DNA from 2 places in the Streptomyces sp. P9(2023) genome. Region 2 is predicted to be linked to the other one. Evidence: riboswitches for the same ligand, from Rfam matches in the RefSeq annotation. Region 2 holds a riboswitch; the other holds the start of a gene.
The links. A riboswitch is a leader RNA that binds a small molecule or an ion and turns the genes downstream of it on or off. The one in region 2 is predicted to bind thiamine pyrophosphate.

Region 1 (7,737 bases), on a different contig from region 2:
CGGCCCTTGCTGACCACGAGCGCCACGGCCGAGTCGGGGCTGCGCTCCGTGCCGGGCTCCGGGTCGGAGCTGATCACGGCGCCCTGCGGGACGTCCTGGCTGAACGCTCTCGTGATCAGACCGGCCGCCAGGCCCTCGTCCGCGAGCAGCCGCTTGGCCTCGGCCAGCGGCTTCCCCTTGAGCCGCGGGACCTTCACGATCTCGGGGCCCCGGGAGATGGTGAGCGTGACCGTGCCGTTGCCCCGTATCCGCGCGCCGGACGTGGGGTCGGTGGCCATGACCGTGCCGCGCTCGTACACCTCGCTGAACGCCCGCTTCGTGGCGCCGACGTCGAGCCCCGCGTCCTTGAGGCGCTCGGTCGCCTTGGCCTCGGTCTGGCCGAGGACCGCCGGGACGCGCGTGAACTGGCCGGAATTGATGTACCAGACGCCCGCCCCGAGCCCGAGGGCGAGCAGCACGGCGGCGACGACGAGCATCGGCCCGCGCGGCAGCGGCCCACGGTCCCGGCGGCGCGCCGCCCGGCCCTCCGCCGGGGGCTCGGGCGGCGGCATGGTCAGCCGGCTGGTGTGCTGCACGTCGTGTTCCGGCAGGGGTGCCGAGACGGCCCGGGGGATCACGCTGGTCCGGTCCTCCGTCCCCGTACGGTCCTCGGCGTGCGCCTGCGGCGGTACGGCGTCCAGCTGCGCGTCCCCGAGCCTCGCCCGGGCCTCCCGGGCCTGTGCGAGGAGCGCGACCGCGTCGTGCGGGCGGATCTCGGGGTTCCGGGCGGTGGCGGTCGCCACCAGCTCGTCCAGTTCGAGGGCGAGGCCGGGCACGGCCGCCGAGGGGGCCGGAACGTCGGTGTTCAGGTGCTGGTAGAGGACCTGGGCGGGGGTGTCCCCGGTGTGCGGCTTGCCGCCGGTGAGCATCTCGTACAGGACGACACCGCAGGCGTACACGTCGGCGCGGGTGTCCGCGGTGCCGTGCTCGATCTGCTCCGGTGCCAGGTAGGAGACGGTGCCCAGGACGGAGCCCGTGGTGTTCGTGGCGGAGCCGACCGCCCGGACGAGACCGAAGTCGGCGACCTTCACCCGGCCGTCGTCCCCTATCAGGACGTTCTCCGGCTTCATGTCCCGGTGCACGAACCCGGCCCGGTGCGCGGCGCCCAGTGCGGCGAGCACCGGCTCCAGGATGTCGAGCGCGGCGCGCGGGCGGAGCGCCCCGCGCTCGCGCAGCACGTCGCGGAGCGTGCACCCGGCGACGTACTCCATCGCGAGGTAGACGTACGCGCCGTCCGCGCCCTGGTCGAAGACCCCGACCACGTTGGGGTGCGAGAGCCGGGCGACGGACTTGGCCTCGCGGATGAACCGCTCGACGAACGCGGCGTCGGTGGCGAGGGCCGGGTGCATCACCTTGAGCGCGAGCACCCGGTCGAGGCGGGTGTCGACGGCCCGGTAGACCGTGGCCATCCCGCCGACGGCGATGCGCGCGTCGACGCGGTAGCGGCCGTCGAGCAGCTGCCCGACGAGGGGGTCCTGAAGGGTCGTGTCCACGGCCACGAGTTTACGAGCCGGTGAGGACACCCCGTCCCCACCGGCCCCGACCGCTGCACACCTGTGACGCGACGCACGGCCTCGGCGTGACCGGAGCCTGGCTCAGAACGCCGGGCGTTCCGGGTCCAGAGTCGCTCGGCCGTCCGTCGGGGAGGAGGCCTCGGCGAAGTGGCGGCGGGGGATCCGGCCCGCCCGGTGGGCGAGGCGGCCCGCCTCCACCGCGTGCCGCATCCCCTCCGCCATCAGCACCGGGTCCTGGGCCCGGGTCACCGCGGAGGCGAGCATGACCGCCGAGCAGCCCAGCTCCATCGCCAGCGCGACGTCCGAGGCCGTCCCGGCGCCCGCGTCCAGGATCACCGGCACGCCCGCGCGCTCGACGATCAGCTGGAAGTTGTGCGGGTTGCGGATCCCGAGCCCGGAGCCGATCGGGGAGCCGAGCGGCATGATCGCCGCGCACCCCACGTCCTCCAGCTTCCGCGCGAGGACCGGGTCGTCGTTGGTGTACGGCAGGACGACGAAACCGTCGTCCACCAGCGTCTCCGCCGCGTCGAGCGTCTCGATCGGGTCCGGCAGCAGGGTCCGCTCGTCGGCGATGACCTCCAGCTTGATCCAGTCGGTGCCGAGCGCCTCCCGGGCCAGGCGGGCGGTCAGGATCGCCTCGCCCGCCGTGAAGCAGCCCGCCGTGTTCGGCAGGACGCGGATCGAGAGCCGCTCCAGGACGGAGAGGACCGAGCCCCGCACGGTCGGGTCGAGGCGCCGCATGGCGACGGTCGTCAGCTCCGTGCCGCTGACGGCCAGCGAGCGTTCGAGGATGTCCAGGCTCGGGGCCCCGCCCGTGCCCAGGATGAGCCGGGAGGCGAACTCCGTACCGCCGAGGAGGAAGGTGTCGTCGGACATGGCGCTCAGCCCCCCTGCACGGCGGTGAGGACCTCGACCCGGTCGCCCTCGCCGAGGACGGTCGCGGACCACTGGCTGCGCGGTACGACGGTCTCGTTGACGGCCGCCGCAACGCCGGAGGGCGCGGCGGTCAAGGTCGTGACCAGGGCGTCGAGGGTCGTGGGCGCGGCGAGGACGCGGGCCTCGCCGTTGACGGAGACGTTCATGCGGGCTGCTCCTGACGTACGGGGGAGAAGCGGCGGGGAGTGAAGGGGCGGGCCTCGTCCGGAAGCACGCCGGTGGTGAGGAACTCGGCCATGACGTCGCCGGTGACCGGGGTGAGCAGGACGCCGTTGCGGTAGTGCCCGGTGGCCAGACGGAGGCCGTCGAGCGCGGTCGGGCCGAGCAGCGGGGCGTTGTCCGGCGACCCCGGGCGCAGGCCGGCCAGCGTCTCGGTGAGTGGCAGCTCGGTGAGGCCGGGGACGAGCTCGTGGGCGTCGCGGAGCAGCTCGTACACCCCGCCCGCCGTGACGGTGGTGTCCCAGCCCAGCTCCTCGCTGGTCGCGCCGACCACCAGCTCGCCGTTCTCGCGCGGCACCAGATAGACGTGGCTGCCGCGCACGACCGCCCGGACGGTCCGGGACAGGAACGGCGCGTACGCGGGTGGCACGGTGAGCCGCAGCACCTGTCCCTTGACGGGACGTACCGGAGGCAGGACCTCCGGCGGTACGCCCGCGAGCCGGCCGCTGAGGCTGCCGGTGGCAAGGACGACCTGGTCCGCCGCCAGCGGGCCGCCGTCCGCGACGGCGACGCCGGTGGCCCGGTCCCGTACCGTCGTCAGCCGCTCGGCGAGGCCCCGGTGGAAGACCACCCCGGCCCGTTCGCACGCGGTGACCAGGGCGGCGGCGAGCCGGCGCGGGTCGACCTGGTGGTCGCCGTCGACCCGCAGTCCGCCGCGCACCCCCGGCGCCAGCATCGGTTCGAGACGGCGGCATTCGCGCCCGCTGAGCCACTCCGACTCCAGGCCGGAGCGGATCTGCAGGGCGTGCAGATCGCGCAGATGGGCGCGGTCGTCGGCGTCGAGCGCGACCGCGAGCGTGCCGCAGGCGCGGTAGCCGACGTCGTGGCCCGTGGCGTCCTGGAGTTCGGCGACGAACGCGGGATAGCGGCGCGCGGATGCGAGGTTGAGGGCGAGCAGGGTCTCCTCGCCGTAGTGGAGTTCGGTGACGGCGGCCAGCATCCCGGCCGCCACCCGGGCGGCCCCGCCGCCCGGCTCGGGGTCCACGACCGTGGTGCGCAGCCCGCGTTGCGCGGACCGCCAGGCCGTGACCAGGCCGATGATTCCGCCCCCGATGACGAGGACGTCGGATGTACGCGACATGGGCGTCCAGCCCCTCCCTTCGCCGGCATGACCCGGATCAGGTTCGTACGGTCGGAGGCCGGCCAGCCTCCCTCTCAGCCCGGTGCGTCCGGGCTCCCGCGAGTGCTCTACGTTGACGGCCAGCCTAACCCTCGCCTCCGACGCCCAGTAAGGGAGCCTTCACCGTGGCGCGATCTCTCGACGGTCTGACCCTCGCCCCCGTCGCCGACCAGGCCCCCGGACAGGTCGGGACGCGGACCCGGTTCACGTACCACGAGGAGGACGGCCGGATCTGGGCCGAGTACGCGGGCGGTGACGTGGTGCGCGGGTTTCTCGTCGGCACGCGCGCGGGGGACCGGCTCGACTTCCGTTACGTACAGCTGAAGCGGGACGGAACGACATCTTCCGGGTGCTGTGTCTCCACCGTGACGGAGCTGCCGGACGGGCGCGTTCGGCTGGAGGAGAGCTGGGCATGGGAGTCCCAGGAGGGCTCCGGCACCAGCGTCGTGGAGCAGCTGCCTGACTGTCTGCCTTCCTGACGGTGCGTCAGAAAGTTAAGGTGATCGGGTGAGCGAGCAGAAGCAGGCAGAGCAGCGGGTCGTCGTCGTGGGCGCCGGGATGGCGGGGGTACAGACCGCCGTCGCCCTGCGCGAACAGGGGTTCACCGGACCCGTCATCCTCATCGGGGCCGAGCCCCACCAGCCCTACGACCGCCCGCCGCTGTCCAAGGCGGTCCTCCTCGGCAAGGCCGAGGACTCCGCCTTCGACGTCGACTTCGAGGCCCTCTCCATCGACCTGCGCCTCGGCCTCGACGTCACCGGCCTGCGCGCCGACGCCCACGAGATCGACACCGAGGCCGGACCCGTCCCGTACGACGTCCTGGTCCTCGCCACCGGCGCCGAACCGGTCACCCTGCCCGGCACCGAGGGTGTCCCCGGCGTCCATCTGCTGCGCACCCTGGACGACGCGGCCCGCCTCAAGCCCGTCCTGGAGCGGCGCCACGACATCGTCGTGGTCGGCGCCGGCTGGATCGGCGCCGAGTTCGCCACCGCCGCCCGCGAGGCGGGGTGCGCGGTCACCGTCGTGGAGGCCGCCGACCGGCCGCTCGCCGGCGCGCTGCCCGCCGAGGTCGCCGCCCCGATGGCCCGCTGGTACGAGGAGAGCGGCGCCGAACTCCTCACCCACGCGCGCGTGGACCGCGTCGAACCCGGCACGGTCGTCCTCGCCGACGGTCGGCGGCTGCCCGCCGACGCGGTCGTCGTCGGCATCGGCGCCCGGCCCGCCACCCGCTGGCTCGACGGCTCAGGCATCGCCCTGGGCGAGGACGGCTCCGTCACCGCCGACGACCGGCTGCGCACCTCCCTGCCCGACGTGTACGCCGTCGGCGACTGCGCCTCCTTCCCCTCCGCCCGTTACGGCGCCCGGCTCCTGGTCCACCACTGGGACAACGCCCTCCAGGGCCCCCGTACCGTCGCGGCCGACATCATCGGCGAGACCCCCCAGGTCTACGACCCGGTGCCGTACTTCTGGTCCGAGCAGTTCGGCCGGTTCGTGCAGTACGCCGGACACCACACCGGAGCCGCCGAGCTGGTCCGCCGGGGCGACCCGGCCGATCCCGCCTGGTCCGTCCTCTGGCTGCGCGACGGCGCCCTCGTCGCCCTGCTCGCCGTCGGCCGGCCCCGCGACCTGACCCAGGGCCGCAAGCTGATCGAGTCGGCCGCCCGGCTCGATCCGGAGCGCGCCGCCGACCCCTCCGTCCCTCTGAAGGCGGCAGTCGGCTAGGCCCGACTACCGACTGTCAGTCCGGGATGGCAGGCTTGTCCCGTGACCGAGATTGACGCAAGAACTGATGCTCTCGTCCCCGCCTGGCTCTACCTCCCCGACATCGCGGAAATGCTCGATGTCGAGGTGACGCGCGTGCGGCAGCTGGTCAAGGAGGGCCAGCTCATCGCCGTACGACGCGGCGAGAACAAGGCGCTTCAGGTGCCCGCCGCCTTCATCGACGGCGACAAGGTGGTCAAGGGCCTCTCCGGGACCCTGACCCTCCTGAGGGACGACGGCTTCACCGACGAAGAGATGCTGGAGTGGCTCTTCACTCCCGACCCGAGCCTGCCGGGCACGCCCGCGCAGGCCCTCAGCGAGAATCGCGGCACGGAGGTGAAGCGCCGCGCCCAGGCGCTCGCCGTCTGACGCACACGTACCGAAGACACCACAGGAGGCCCCTGGGGGCCGGGTCCGCCCGGCCCCCTCGGGCCACCGCACCGACGGGGGGATCCCACCCATGTCCACGCCTCGCGCCCAGCTCGCCGACGCCCGGCTCTACCTCTGCACGGACGCCCGCAGGCGCCAGGGCGACCTGCCCGCCTTCCTCGACGCCGTGCTCTCCTCCGGCGTGGACATCGTGCAGCTGCGCGACAAGGGCATGGAGGCCGGCGAGGAGCTGGAGCACCTCGCCGTCTTCGCCGAGGCCTGCCGCAGGCACGGCAAGCTGCTCGCCGTGAACGACCGGGCCGATGTCGCCCACGCGATCGGCTCCGACGTGCTGCACCTGGGCCAGGGCGACCTGCCGGTGCCCGCCGCCCGGGCGATCCTCGGCGAGGACCTGCTCATAGGCCGGTCCTGCCACGGCGAGTCCGAGGTGGACGCGGCCGCCGCCGAGCCCGGCGTGGACTACTTCTGCACCGGCCCCTGCTGGCCCACCCCCACCAAGCCCGGCCGGTACGCCCCCGGCCTCGGCCTCGTGCGGTACGCGGCCGCCCTGGAGCAGGACCGGCCCTGGTTCGCCATCGGCGGCATCGACGAGACCACTCTCGACGAGGTCCTGGACGCGGGCGCCCGCCGGATCGTCGTCGTCCGGGCGATCACCGAGGCCGACGACCCGGCCGCGGCCACGGCCCGGCTGGCCAAGCGGGTCCGCGAGCGTACGGCGTAGCGGACGGTGTAGCGGACGGTGACCGTCTGCTGTCGGACGCGGTGTCCGCAACCGCGTCCGCACCGGTGTCCAAATCGGTGTCCATCACTCGGACACCGCTTCGTCGGCCGCAGCACCCCGTCTAACCTGCCCGTATGGCCCTTGGTACCGCTTCCACCCGCTCGGACCGCGCACGCACGGTCCGCGAGATCCTCGCCTCCGGCAAGCCGTCGTACTCCTTCGAGTTCTTCGCGCCCCGGACGGAGAAGGGCGAACGGAGCCTCTGGAACGCCCTGCGGCGGGTCGAGGCGGTCGGCCCGAGCTTCGTCTCCGTGACCTACGGCGCCGGCGGCTCCACCCGCGGCGGCACGGTCAAGGCCACCCAGAAGATCGCCGGCGACACCACCCTCACCCCCGTCGCCCACCTCACCGCCGTCGACCACTCGATCGCCGAGCTGCGCAACGTCCTCGGCCAGTACGCCGACGCCGGCATCCGCAACATGCTCGCGCTGCGCGGCGACCCGCCGGGCGACCCGCTGGGGGAGTGGATCGAGCACCCCGAGGGCGTCCGGTACGCCGCCGACCTGGTCCGGCTGATCAAGGAGTCCGGCGACTTCTGCGTCGGCGTCGCCGCCTTCCCGGAGATGCACCCGCGCTCCATCGACTGGGACACGGACATCCGTCACTTCGTGGACAAGTGCCGGGCCGGCGCCGACTACGCGATCACCCAGATGTTCTTCGACCCGGAGAACTACCTGCGGATGCGCGACAGCGTGGTGAAGGCCGGCTGCGAGACGCCGATCATCCCCGAAGTCATGCCTGTTGTTAACGTGAAGACCCTCGACCGGCTGCCCCAGCTGAGCAACGCTCTCTTCCCGTCGGATGTGAAAGACCGCATCCTCGCCGTCAAGGACGATCCGGCCGCTGTACGCTCCATTGGCATCGAGTTCGCGACGGAGTTCTGCGCGCGGCTGCTCTCCGAGGGTGTCCCCGGACTGCACTTCATCACGCTGAACAACTCCACCGCGACGCTGGAGATCTACGAGAATCTCGGACTG
Region 2 (7,737 bases):
CTCGCGCCGGTCCTCGCGGGCCCGGCCGCACTGATATTCCTGCTGGTCGGCGCCGTGCTGAAGGTGGTCGCCCCCAGCCTCACCTTCGCCGACACCCTGCTGACGGCGGCCTGGTTCTTCGGTGCCGTCGCCGCCGCCGGTCTCTTCTGCGCCGCCGTCGGGCTGCTGGTCACGGCCCTGCGCAACCGCTCCACGGAAGTGGCCGCGAGCGATCCGCCCCGTACCGAGGCGGACGAGGAGCTGTCCCGGGCCCGCGAGGCCTGGCGCCGCGCCCTGCTGGAACGGGGCATCTTGCCGTTCCTGCGCGAGGCGCTCGCCACCCCGGGCCCCGCGGCCCCGCCGCCGGTAAACCCGCAGTCCGTACCACCACCGTCCGTGCCACCGCCCCGCACCGACCGCATGCCGAAGATCGGCTACAGCGGTCCGGACTTCAGCAGCCCGAACGAGGGCTCGTCCGGCAACCGCCCGAGGTTCACCAGCCCCGACTTCACCAGCCCGGACTTCGGCCCTCCGGACCACCGGCCGGAATGAGCCACGCCGTCGCGGTCCGGTTCAGAGGATCCCGGCCCGTCCGGCGGCGGTGATCCAGGACGGGAACTCGGACAGCAGCCGGTCGTACAGCTCGGCGTCGGGCACCCTGCCGATGTCGTCGACCGCGAAGAATCCCACGTTGTCCACGCGTCGGCCGGACATGGTGTCGAACCGCTCCAGCACCCCGTAGTTCGACCGCCCCAGGCCGACGAACTGCCAGAAGATCGGTTCCTCCACCGCGTCCCGCAGCTCCCGCTCGATCTGCGCGTCGCGGTACACACCCCCGTCGGAGAAGAACAGCACCAGCGTCGGGACGGCCACCGGATTCTCCCGGACGAAGTCCCGGACCTGGGCGATCGCCTTCTGCTCCTCGTTCTGGATCCCGACATCCCGCATGTCGAGCTGACCGGGCGCCAGCCCGCTCCGCGGCCGCCGGCTCCGCCGGAAGAGGCCGAGCTCACCGACCCGGACATGAAGCCGCAGCCACTCCGGGAGTTCGCCCAGGCGCAGATCGGGCAGCCGGGCGGCGTTCGAGGCGAAGGTCCAGGCCTGCATCTCCCCGTCGTCGTCCAGCTGCGCGGCGACGGCCGCCATCCGCTCCACGACATCGGCGACGATGCCCTTGGTGTAGAGGAAGGACATCGAACCGGAGGCGTCGAGGACGAGGACGACGCGGGCGGTGACTCCGGCCGCACCGTGCTTCCACAGGCTCACAGCCACCTGCTCCTTGCGCAGCGACAGCCGCTTACGCATGTCGACGGGCAGCCGCTCCACATCCTTCTCGAAGCGCGGCCGGCCGGGGGCGGGGGCGGCGGGGGCGGATGCCGGTTTCGGTGCCGATAGCGGTGCCTGTACCGAAGCCGAAGCCGATGCCGGTGCCGAAGCCGGTGCCTCGTCGACGCTGATTCCGAAGTCGGTGGCGAGCCCGGCGAGCCCGGAGGCGTACCCCTGCCCGACCGCCCGGAACTTCCACTGCCCCGCCCGCCGGTACAGCTCGCCGCCGATGAACGCGGTCTCCGTCGTCGCCGTCATCGCGAATCGGGCCAGTTCGGCCCCTGTACCGGAGTCGAGCAGCCGCAGCGTCAGTCCGGACATCTGGCCGAACGTCCCGCCGTCCGCCGACGCGCACAGCACCACCCGGTCGACGGCCGGTTCGATCCCCCGCAGATCCACCTCGACGGTGTCGCTGGTCACGCCCTCCCCCTGCCGTTTCCCCAGGTGTCGTACGGCCCCGGAAGGGTGGGCAGGCTGGTTGTAGAAGACGAAGTCGCCGTCGTCGCGCACCCGTCCCGCCGCGGTGAGCAGCAACGCCGAGGCATCGGCGTCGGGCGCCCCCGCCCCGGCGGACCAGGAGAGCTCGGCACGCACCACGGGCGAGCCGACCGGAAGGTTGGCGCCCTTGCTCAGGGAAGTCGCTGTCATGCCGTCAGTCTGCCCAGCGCGGCGCGCTACGGGAACGGGTCCGCGATCCCCTCGTGGATCGCGGACCCCGTACGACGACCGCTCCGACCGCTACCTCGGCCGTTCCGACGGCCACCCGGCCGTTCCGGCCGCTACTCCGCCAGCGGCAGGTACACCCGGTTGCCCGCGGCCGCGAACTCCGCGGACTTCTCCGCCATACCGGCCGAAATCTCGTCCGCCTTGAGGTCACCGCCGTGCTCCCGGCGAATGTCCTGCGAGATCTTCATCGAGCAGAACTTCGGACCGCACATCGAGCAGAAGTGCGCGGTCTTCGCCGGCTCGGCCGGCAGCGTCTCGTCGTGGAACTCGCGGGCCGTGTCCGGGTCGAGCGCCAGGTTGAACTGGTCCTCCCAGCGAAACTCGAAGCGGGCGTCCGACAGCGCGTCGTCCCACTCCTGCGCCCCCGGGTGCCCCTTCGCCAGGTCCGCCGCGTGCGCCGCGATCTTGTACGTGATGACGCCGGTCTTCACATCGTCGCGGTTGGGCAGGCCCAGGTGCTCCTTGGGCGTCACGTAGCAGAGCATCGCGGTGCCCCACCAGGCGATCATCGCCGCGCCGATGCCCGAGGTGATGTGGTCGTACGCGGGCGCGACGTCCGTGGTCAGCGGGCCGAGGGTGTAGAACGGCGCCTCCTCGCAGATCTCCTGCTGGAGGTCGATGTTCTCCTTGATCTTGTGCATCGGGACGTGCCCCGGGCCCTCGATCATCGTCTGGACGTTGTGCCGCTTGGCGATCGTGTTCAGCTCGCCCAGCGTGCGCAGCTCCGCGAACTGCGCCTCGTCGTTGGCGTCCGCGATCGAGCCGGGCCGCAGGCCGTCACCCAGCGAGTACGTGACGTCGTACGTCGCCAGGATCTCGCAGAGCTCCTCGAAGTTCGTGTAGAGGAAGTTCTCCTTGTGGTGCGCCAGGCACCAGGCGGCCATGATCGAGCCGCCGCGCGAGACGATGCCGGTCTTGCGGCGGGCGGTCAGCGGCACGTACGGCAGCAGCACGCCGGCGTGGACCGTCATGTAGTCGACGCCCTGCTCGGCCTGCTCGATGACGGTGTCCTTGTAGATGTCCCAGGTCAGCTCCTCCGCCCTGCCGTCCACTTTCTCCAACGCCTGGTAGAGCGGGACGGTGCCGATCGGGACGGGGGAGTTGCGCAGCACCCACTCGCGGGTGGTGTGGATGTTGCGGCCGGTGGACAGGTCCATGACCGTGTCGGCGCCCCACTTGGTCGCCCAGGTCATCTTCTCCACCTCCTCCTCGATCGAGGAGGTGACGGCGGAGTTGCCGATGTTGGCGTTGACCTTCACCAGGAACCGCTTGCCGATGATCATCGGCTCGATCTCCGGGTGGTTCACGTTGGCCGGAAGGACGGCACGGCCCGCCGCGATCTCCTCCCGTACGACCTCGGGGGCGACGTTCTCGCGGATCGCCACGTACTCCATCTCCGGGGTGATCTCGCCCCGGCGGGCGTACGCGAGCTGGGTCACCGCCAGGCCGCCGCGGCCCCGGCGGGGCTGGCGCGGGCGGCCCGGGAAGACCGCGTCGAGGTTCTTGAGGCCCCCGCGCGGCGAGGTGTGCTTGATGCCGTCGTCCTCGGGGCGGACCGGCCGGCCCGCGTACTCCTCGGTGTCGCCCCGCCCGATGATCCAGTTCTCGCGCAGCGGCGGCAGGCCGCGCCGTACGTCGGTGTCGATGGTGGGGTCGGTGTACGGACCGGACGTGTCGTACAGCGTCACGTCCTTGCCGTTGGTGAGGTGCACCTGTCGGACGGGCACCCGGAGGTCGGGGCGCGAGCCCTCGACGTACCCCTTGTGCCAGCCCGGCTTGCGCTCGTCCTGGCCGGCGTTCTCGCTGGTGGCAGGCGTGCGTGCATCCTGAATGGTCATGAGACCGATCTCCCTACGCCGGCATTACCCGGTAACAGGTTCGGCGGTCGGCGCAGCCTCCTCCCGTACGTACGTCCAGTACGCACGTACGGTGATCAGCGCCCTCTCAGCCCGGTGCTCCGAGCTCCCGCGTGTGCAAAGGTGCCACCACGCTAGCGGCAATCCGGCCGTGCTGAACAGTGGGCCCCCGCCGTTCTTGCGATGATCGGTCGGTGACTTCCTCGCAGGAGACCCCAGAACCCGACGGTCATGGCGACCACGACGCACCTGGCGACGCGGGCCACGGGCACGGCCACACCCACAGCCATGGGCCCGCCGCACCCGTCTCCCGGCATCTGCGCAGGGTCATCGCCGCCATCCTGATCCCGTTCGCCACCGCGGTGGTGGTCGGTATGGCCGTCCTGTGACCGGGGGGCGCTCCGGAACACGAGCGCACCGGCGTCGGCTTCGACCGGCAGACGTACCAGGGCAAGGTCGTCTCGGTCGAGGAGGTCGACTGCCAGGATGTGAACGCCGCCCAGGTCCCGCCGACCGGCGACACCTCGACACCCGAGGGGCGCGAGGCGGTCAACGCCCAGCAGGGGCGGTGTGAGAAGGCGACGATCGAGGTCACGAGCGGTCCGGAGAAGGGCCGTACGTTCACCGAGATCGTGCAGCCGGACGCGCCGCGCCAACTGGACGAGGGGCAGAGCGTGGTGGTGGCGTACGCCCCCGACGCCCCGCGTGACCTGCAGTGTTCGGTGACGGACGCGAACCGCAAGGTCCCGCTGACGGTGCTCGCCCTGATCTTCGCGGTCGCGGTCGTGCTCGTCGGCCGGATGCGCGGCGTGATGGCGCTGATCTCGCTCGCGGTGAGCTTCCTGATCCTGACCTTCTTCATCCTGCCGGCGATCCTCCAGGGGTCTAATCCGCTGGTGGTCGCGGTGGTCGGGTCGAGCGCGATCATGCTGATCGCCCTCTACATGTGCCACGGCCTCTCCGCCCGGACCTCGGTCGCGGTGCTCGGGACCCTGATCTCGCTGCTGCTGATCGGGCTGCTCGGCTCGCTGTTCATCGACTGGGCCTCGCTGAGCGGCAACACGGACGACAACACCGGTCTGATCCACGGGCTCTACCCGGAGATCGACATGTCCGGTCTGCTGCTGGCGGGCATCATCATCGGCTCGCTGGGCGTCCTCGACGACGTGACCGTGACGCAGACCTCGGCGGTGTGGGAGCTGCATCAGGCCGATCCCCGGCTTGGACCGCGCGGGCTGTACCGGGCGGGCATCAGGATCGGCCGCGACCACATCGCGTCCGTGGTGAACACCCTGGTCCTCGCGTACGCCGGTGCGGCCCTGCCCCTGTTGCTGCTCTTCTCCATCGCGCAGAGCAGCGTGGGGACAGTGGCCAACAGCGAGCTGGTCGCGAAGGAGATCGTCCGCACGCTGGTGGGGTCGATCGGTCTGGTGCCTCGGTGCCGGTCACGACCGTTCTCGCCGCGCTCGTCGTCTCGGCGGACCGGCCTGGAACGCCGGAGAAGCGTTCAGCCAGGGGCGGCCGCCGCCGCTTGGCGAAGTAACCGGACGGGGCTGGTCCTGGGGCTGGGGCTGGGGCTGGGGCTGAGCGGCGGCCTGGCCTAGGCGGGCCGGCCCGCTCAGCCGGCGTTCTCCTCTGCAAGAATCCGGCCGAGAGCCGCCTCCAGGTTGTCCTCGAAGTCGCCCAGTGTCCGTTCCTGACCGAGCGGAACCAACTTGTCCGTACGGTCGAGGAAGGCGACGAGCGGTGGAGCGCTGGCCCGGAACAGGGCCCGGTCGCTGCCGACCTGGAGCCGGATGGCGACGTCCGAAAGACCCTCGGGGTCGGTCGGCGCGATGTGCACATCGCCGTCCCCGCTGGGTCGGTTGATCCCGTCGAGCAGCAGCTCCCGGCCGAACGCCCAGGTCACGGGCGCGTCTCCGGGAAGGTGGAACGTCATCCGCACCGCGTAGGGATCCCGGGTCTCGTAACGCAGTTCCACCGGGATCCTGAAGGAGAGCTCCTCGGAGACGAGGAAGCTCATCAGGACCTCGGCCTGAACGGACTCTCGCATCATGTACCCCGCAGTAGATGGAGCAGTTGTGTAAACACGGCTGCTGAAAGCTGTGATCAAAACGGCCAGGAATGATCCCCCTTGGCCTTCTTGACGCAATCGTGCTGGAAGGGCTAGCAGATCACAAGGAGTGATTTTTCAGATACTGATAGAGAAAGCGAAGGAGCTGAGGAGCCTTCCGATCTCGTTACGTAGCCGATCGACTGCGGGCAGCAACCGTTCTTCCTGGTGAAGGGGCACGGAAATCGCCATGGCGGCCGCGGTGGACCCCGCGGTGATGGGAATCGCGGCACAGACCGTGCCGAGCGCATATTCCTGACGCTCCACCAGGGGCTCCATTCGCCCCATAGCGCCCAAACGATCCAAAAGCGCACTCTGGTTACTCAGCGTGTACGGAGTGATGGCTTCCACTGGATGGCGGTCGAGGTGGTCTTGACGACTCTTCAGATCCAGTTGGCTGAGCAGACACTGACCGATCGCGTGCGCGTGACCCGTCTCGCGGAAGTCGGCCCACTCGTCCACGGCGGGGGCGGCGGGGGTGTCGGCGACGGCGACGAGCTCGATCTCGCCCTCGCGGTAGATCGCGAAGTAGACGGGGACCCCGATCTCGTCGCGCCAGTGCGCGAGGGAGTCCTCGATCTTGGTGCGACGATTCTGCAGAACTCCGCCACCGGCCAGACGACCTGCCGCGTCGCCGAAGACGAACACACCTTTCTCGCGGCGCAGATAGCCCTCGTGGGTCAGGGTGCGGAGCAGGTGGTACGCGGTGGGCAGCGGGAGTCCCGCTTCCCGGGCCAGTTGCTTGGCGGGGGCTCCGTCCTCGTGGGAGCCCACGGCCTCCAAGAGTCTCAGCGCCCGCTGCACCGAGCCGATCAGCGTAGGAACGGCGGACTGCGTAGCCGTGGCCAAAGGTCACCCCCAGGCGTGACGACGGGTGCCGTACACCCGCCCGCGGGGGCCGCCCCCGCGCGCCCGCCGCGGCCTGGGAACCGGTGGGGTCCGGTGGGCGGACCCGCCCGGGACGGGTGGACAACCGCGGATCGGTGCGATCAGTGCGGAGGGCTACGCCAGTTTTCCCCGGGGCGGCAGAGATTTTCCACTCTAATGGCAGCCCCCAGGCCTGACCGTGGTTTCAAAGGCTGCGTCCCCCGGCCGGGCTAACCCCCGGCCGACGGGGCGTACCGATGGGTAGCGTCTGCTACCAGTCCTCGCGCGAGGTCGACGAGGACATGAACTTCCGTACGACGTAGATCAGTCCGCCGACCAGGGCGACGAAGACCAGCACCTTGAAGAGCATGCCGATCACGAACGTCGCGATGCTGGTGATCAGGCCACCGAAGACGAACAGGGCGATGACGGGTATGGCGACCCACTTCACCCACCAGGGCATCCCCGCGAGGATCTCTCGTACCGCCATCGCGCTTACCTCATCTCCTGAAAAGTCCGTCCCGCGCGCTCTGCGCCGGACACCTTCGATGCTAGGTGCGGCACCTGCGCCACGGGGGCCTGGGAGCCCTTGCTCTCCCCTGATCCACCCCCTAGGGGAGGTCAGCCCTCCGGCGGGGAGAAGACCACCATGACCCGCAGGTCCTCGGTGATGTGGTGGAACTTGTGGGCGACCCCGGCCGGCACGTAGACCACGCTGCCTCGCGCCACCTGCGTCGTCTCCATCCCCACCGTGATCGCGGCCCGCCCGCTGACGACGAAGTACACCTCGTCCTGTCCGTGCGGCTGCTGCGGGTCGAGCGAGCCGGCGTCGAGCGCGTACAGACCGACGGACATGTTCCGCTCCCGCAG

Region 1: another riboswitch for thiamine pyrophosphate. It lies ahead of thiO (glycine oxidase ThiO); the one in region 2 lies ahead of thiC (phosphomethylpyrimidine synthase ThiC).

The regions. Positions count from the first base shown of each region.
Region 1 covers NZ_JAUPWM010000003.1:291,609-299,345, reverse strand. The annotation lists gene pknB (Stk1 family PASTA domain-containing Ser/Thr kinase) at 1-1,532, opposite strand, end outside; gene Q5762_RS06240 (thiazole synthase) at 1,635-2,429, opposite strand; gene thiS (sulfur carrier protein ThiS) at 2,435-2,635, opposite strand; gene thiO (glycine oxidase ThiO) at 2,632-3,789, opposite strand; TPP riboswitch at 3,787-3,899, opposite strand; gene Q5762_RS06225 (hypothetical protein) at 3,954-4,307, shown strand; gene Q5762_RS06220 (FAD-dependent oxidoreductase) at 4,336-5,550, shown strand; gene Q5762_RS06215 (Rv2175c family DNA-binding protein) at 5,593-5,958, shown strand; gene thiE (thiamine phosphate synthase) at 6,050-6,700, shown strand; gene metF (methylenetetrahydrofolate reductase [NAD(P)H]) at 6,835-7,737, shown strand, end outside.
Region 2 covers NZ_JAUPWM010000028.1:45,481-53,217, forward strand. The annotation lists gene Q5762_RS27425 (hypothetical protein) at 1-531, shown strand, start outside; gene Q5762_RS27430 (VWA domain-containing protein) at 553-1,953, opposite strand; gene thiC (phosphomethylpyrimidine synthase ThiC) at 2,085-3,869, opposite strand; TPP riboswitch at 3,863-4,010, opposite strand; partial or broken gene Q5762_RS27440 (YibE/F family protein) at 4,082-5,430, shown strand; gene Q5762_RS27445 (SsgA family sporulation/cell division regulator) at 5,506-5,940, opposite strand; gene Q5762_RS27450 (helix-turn-helix domain-containing protein) at 6,079-6,849, opposite strand; gene Q5762_RS27455 (DUF5326 family protein) at 7,139-7,357, opposite strand; gene Q5762_RS27460 (cupin domain-containing protein) at 7,489-7,737, opposite strand, start outside.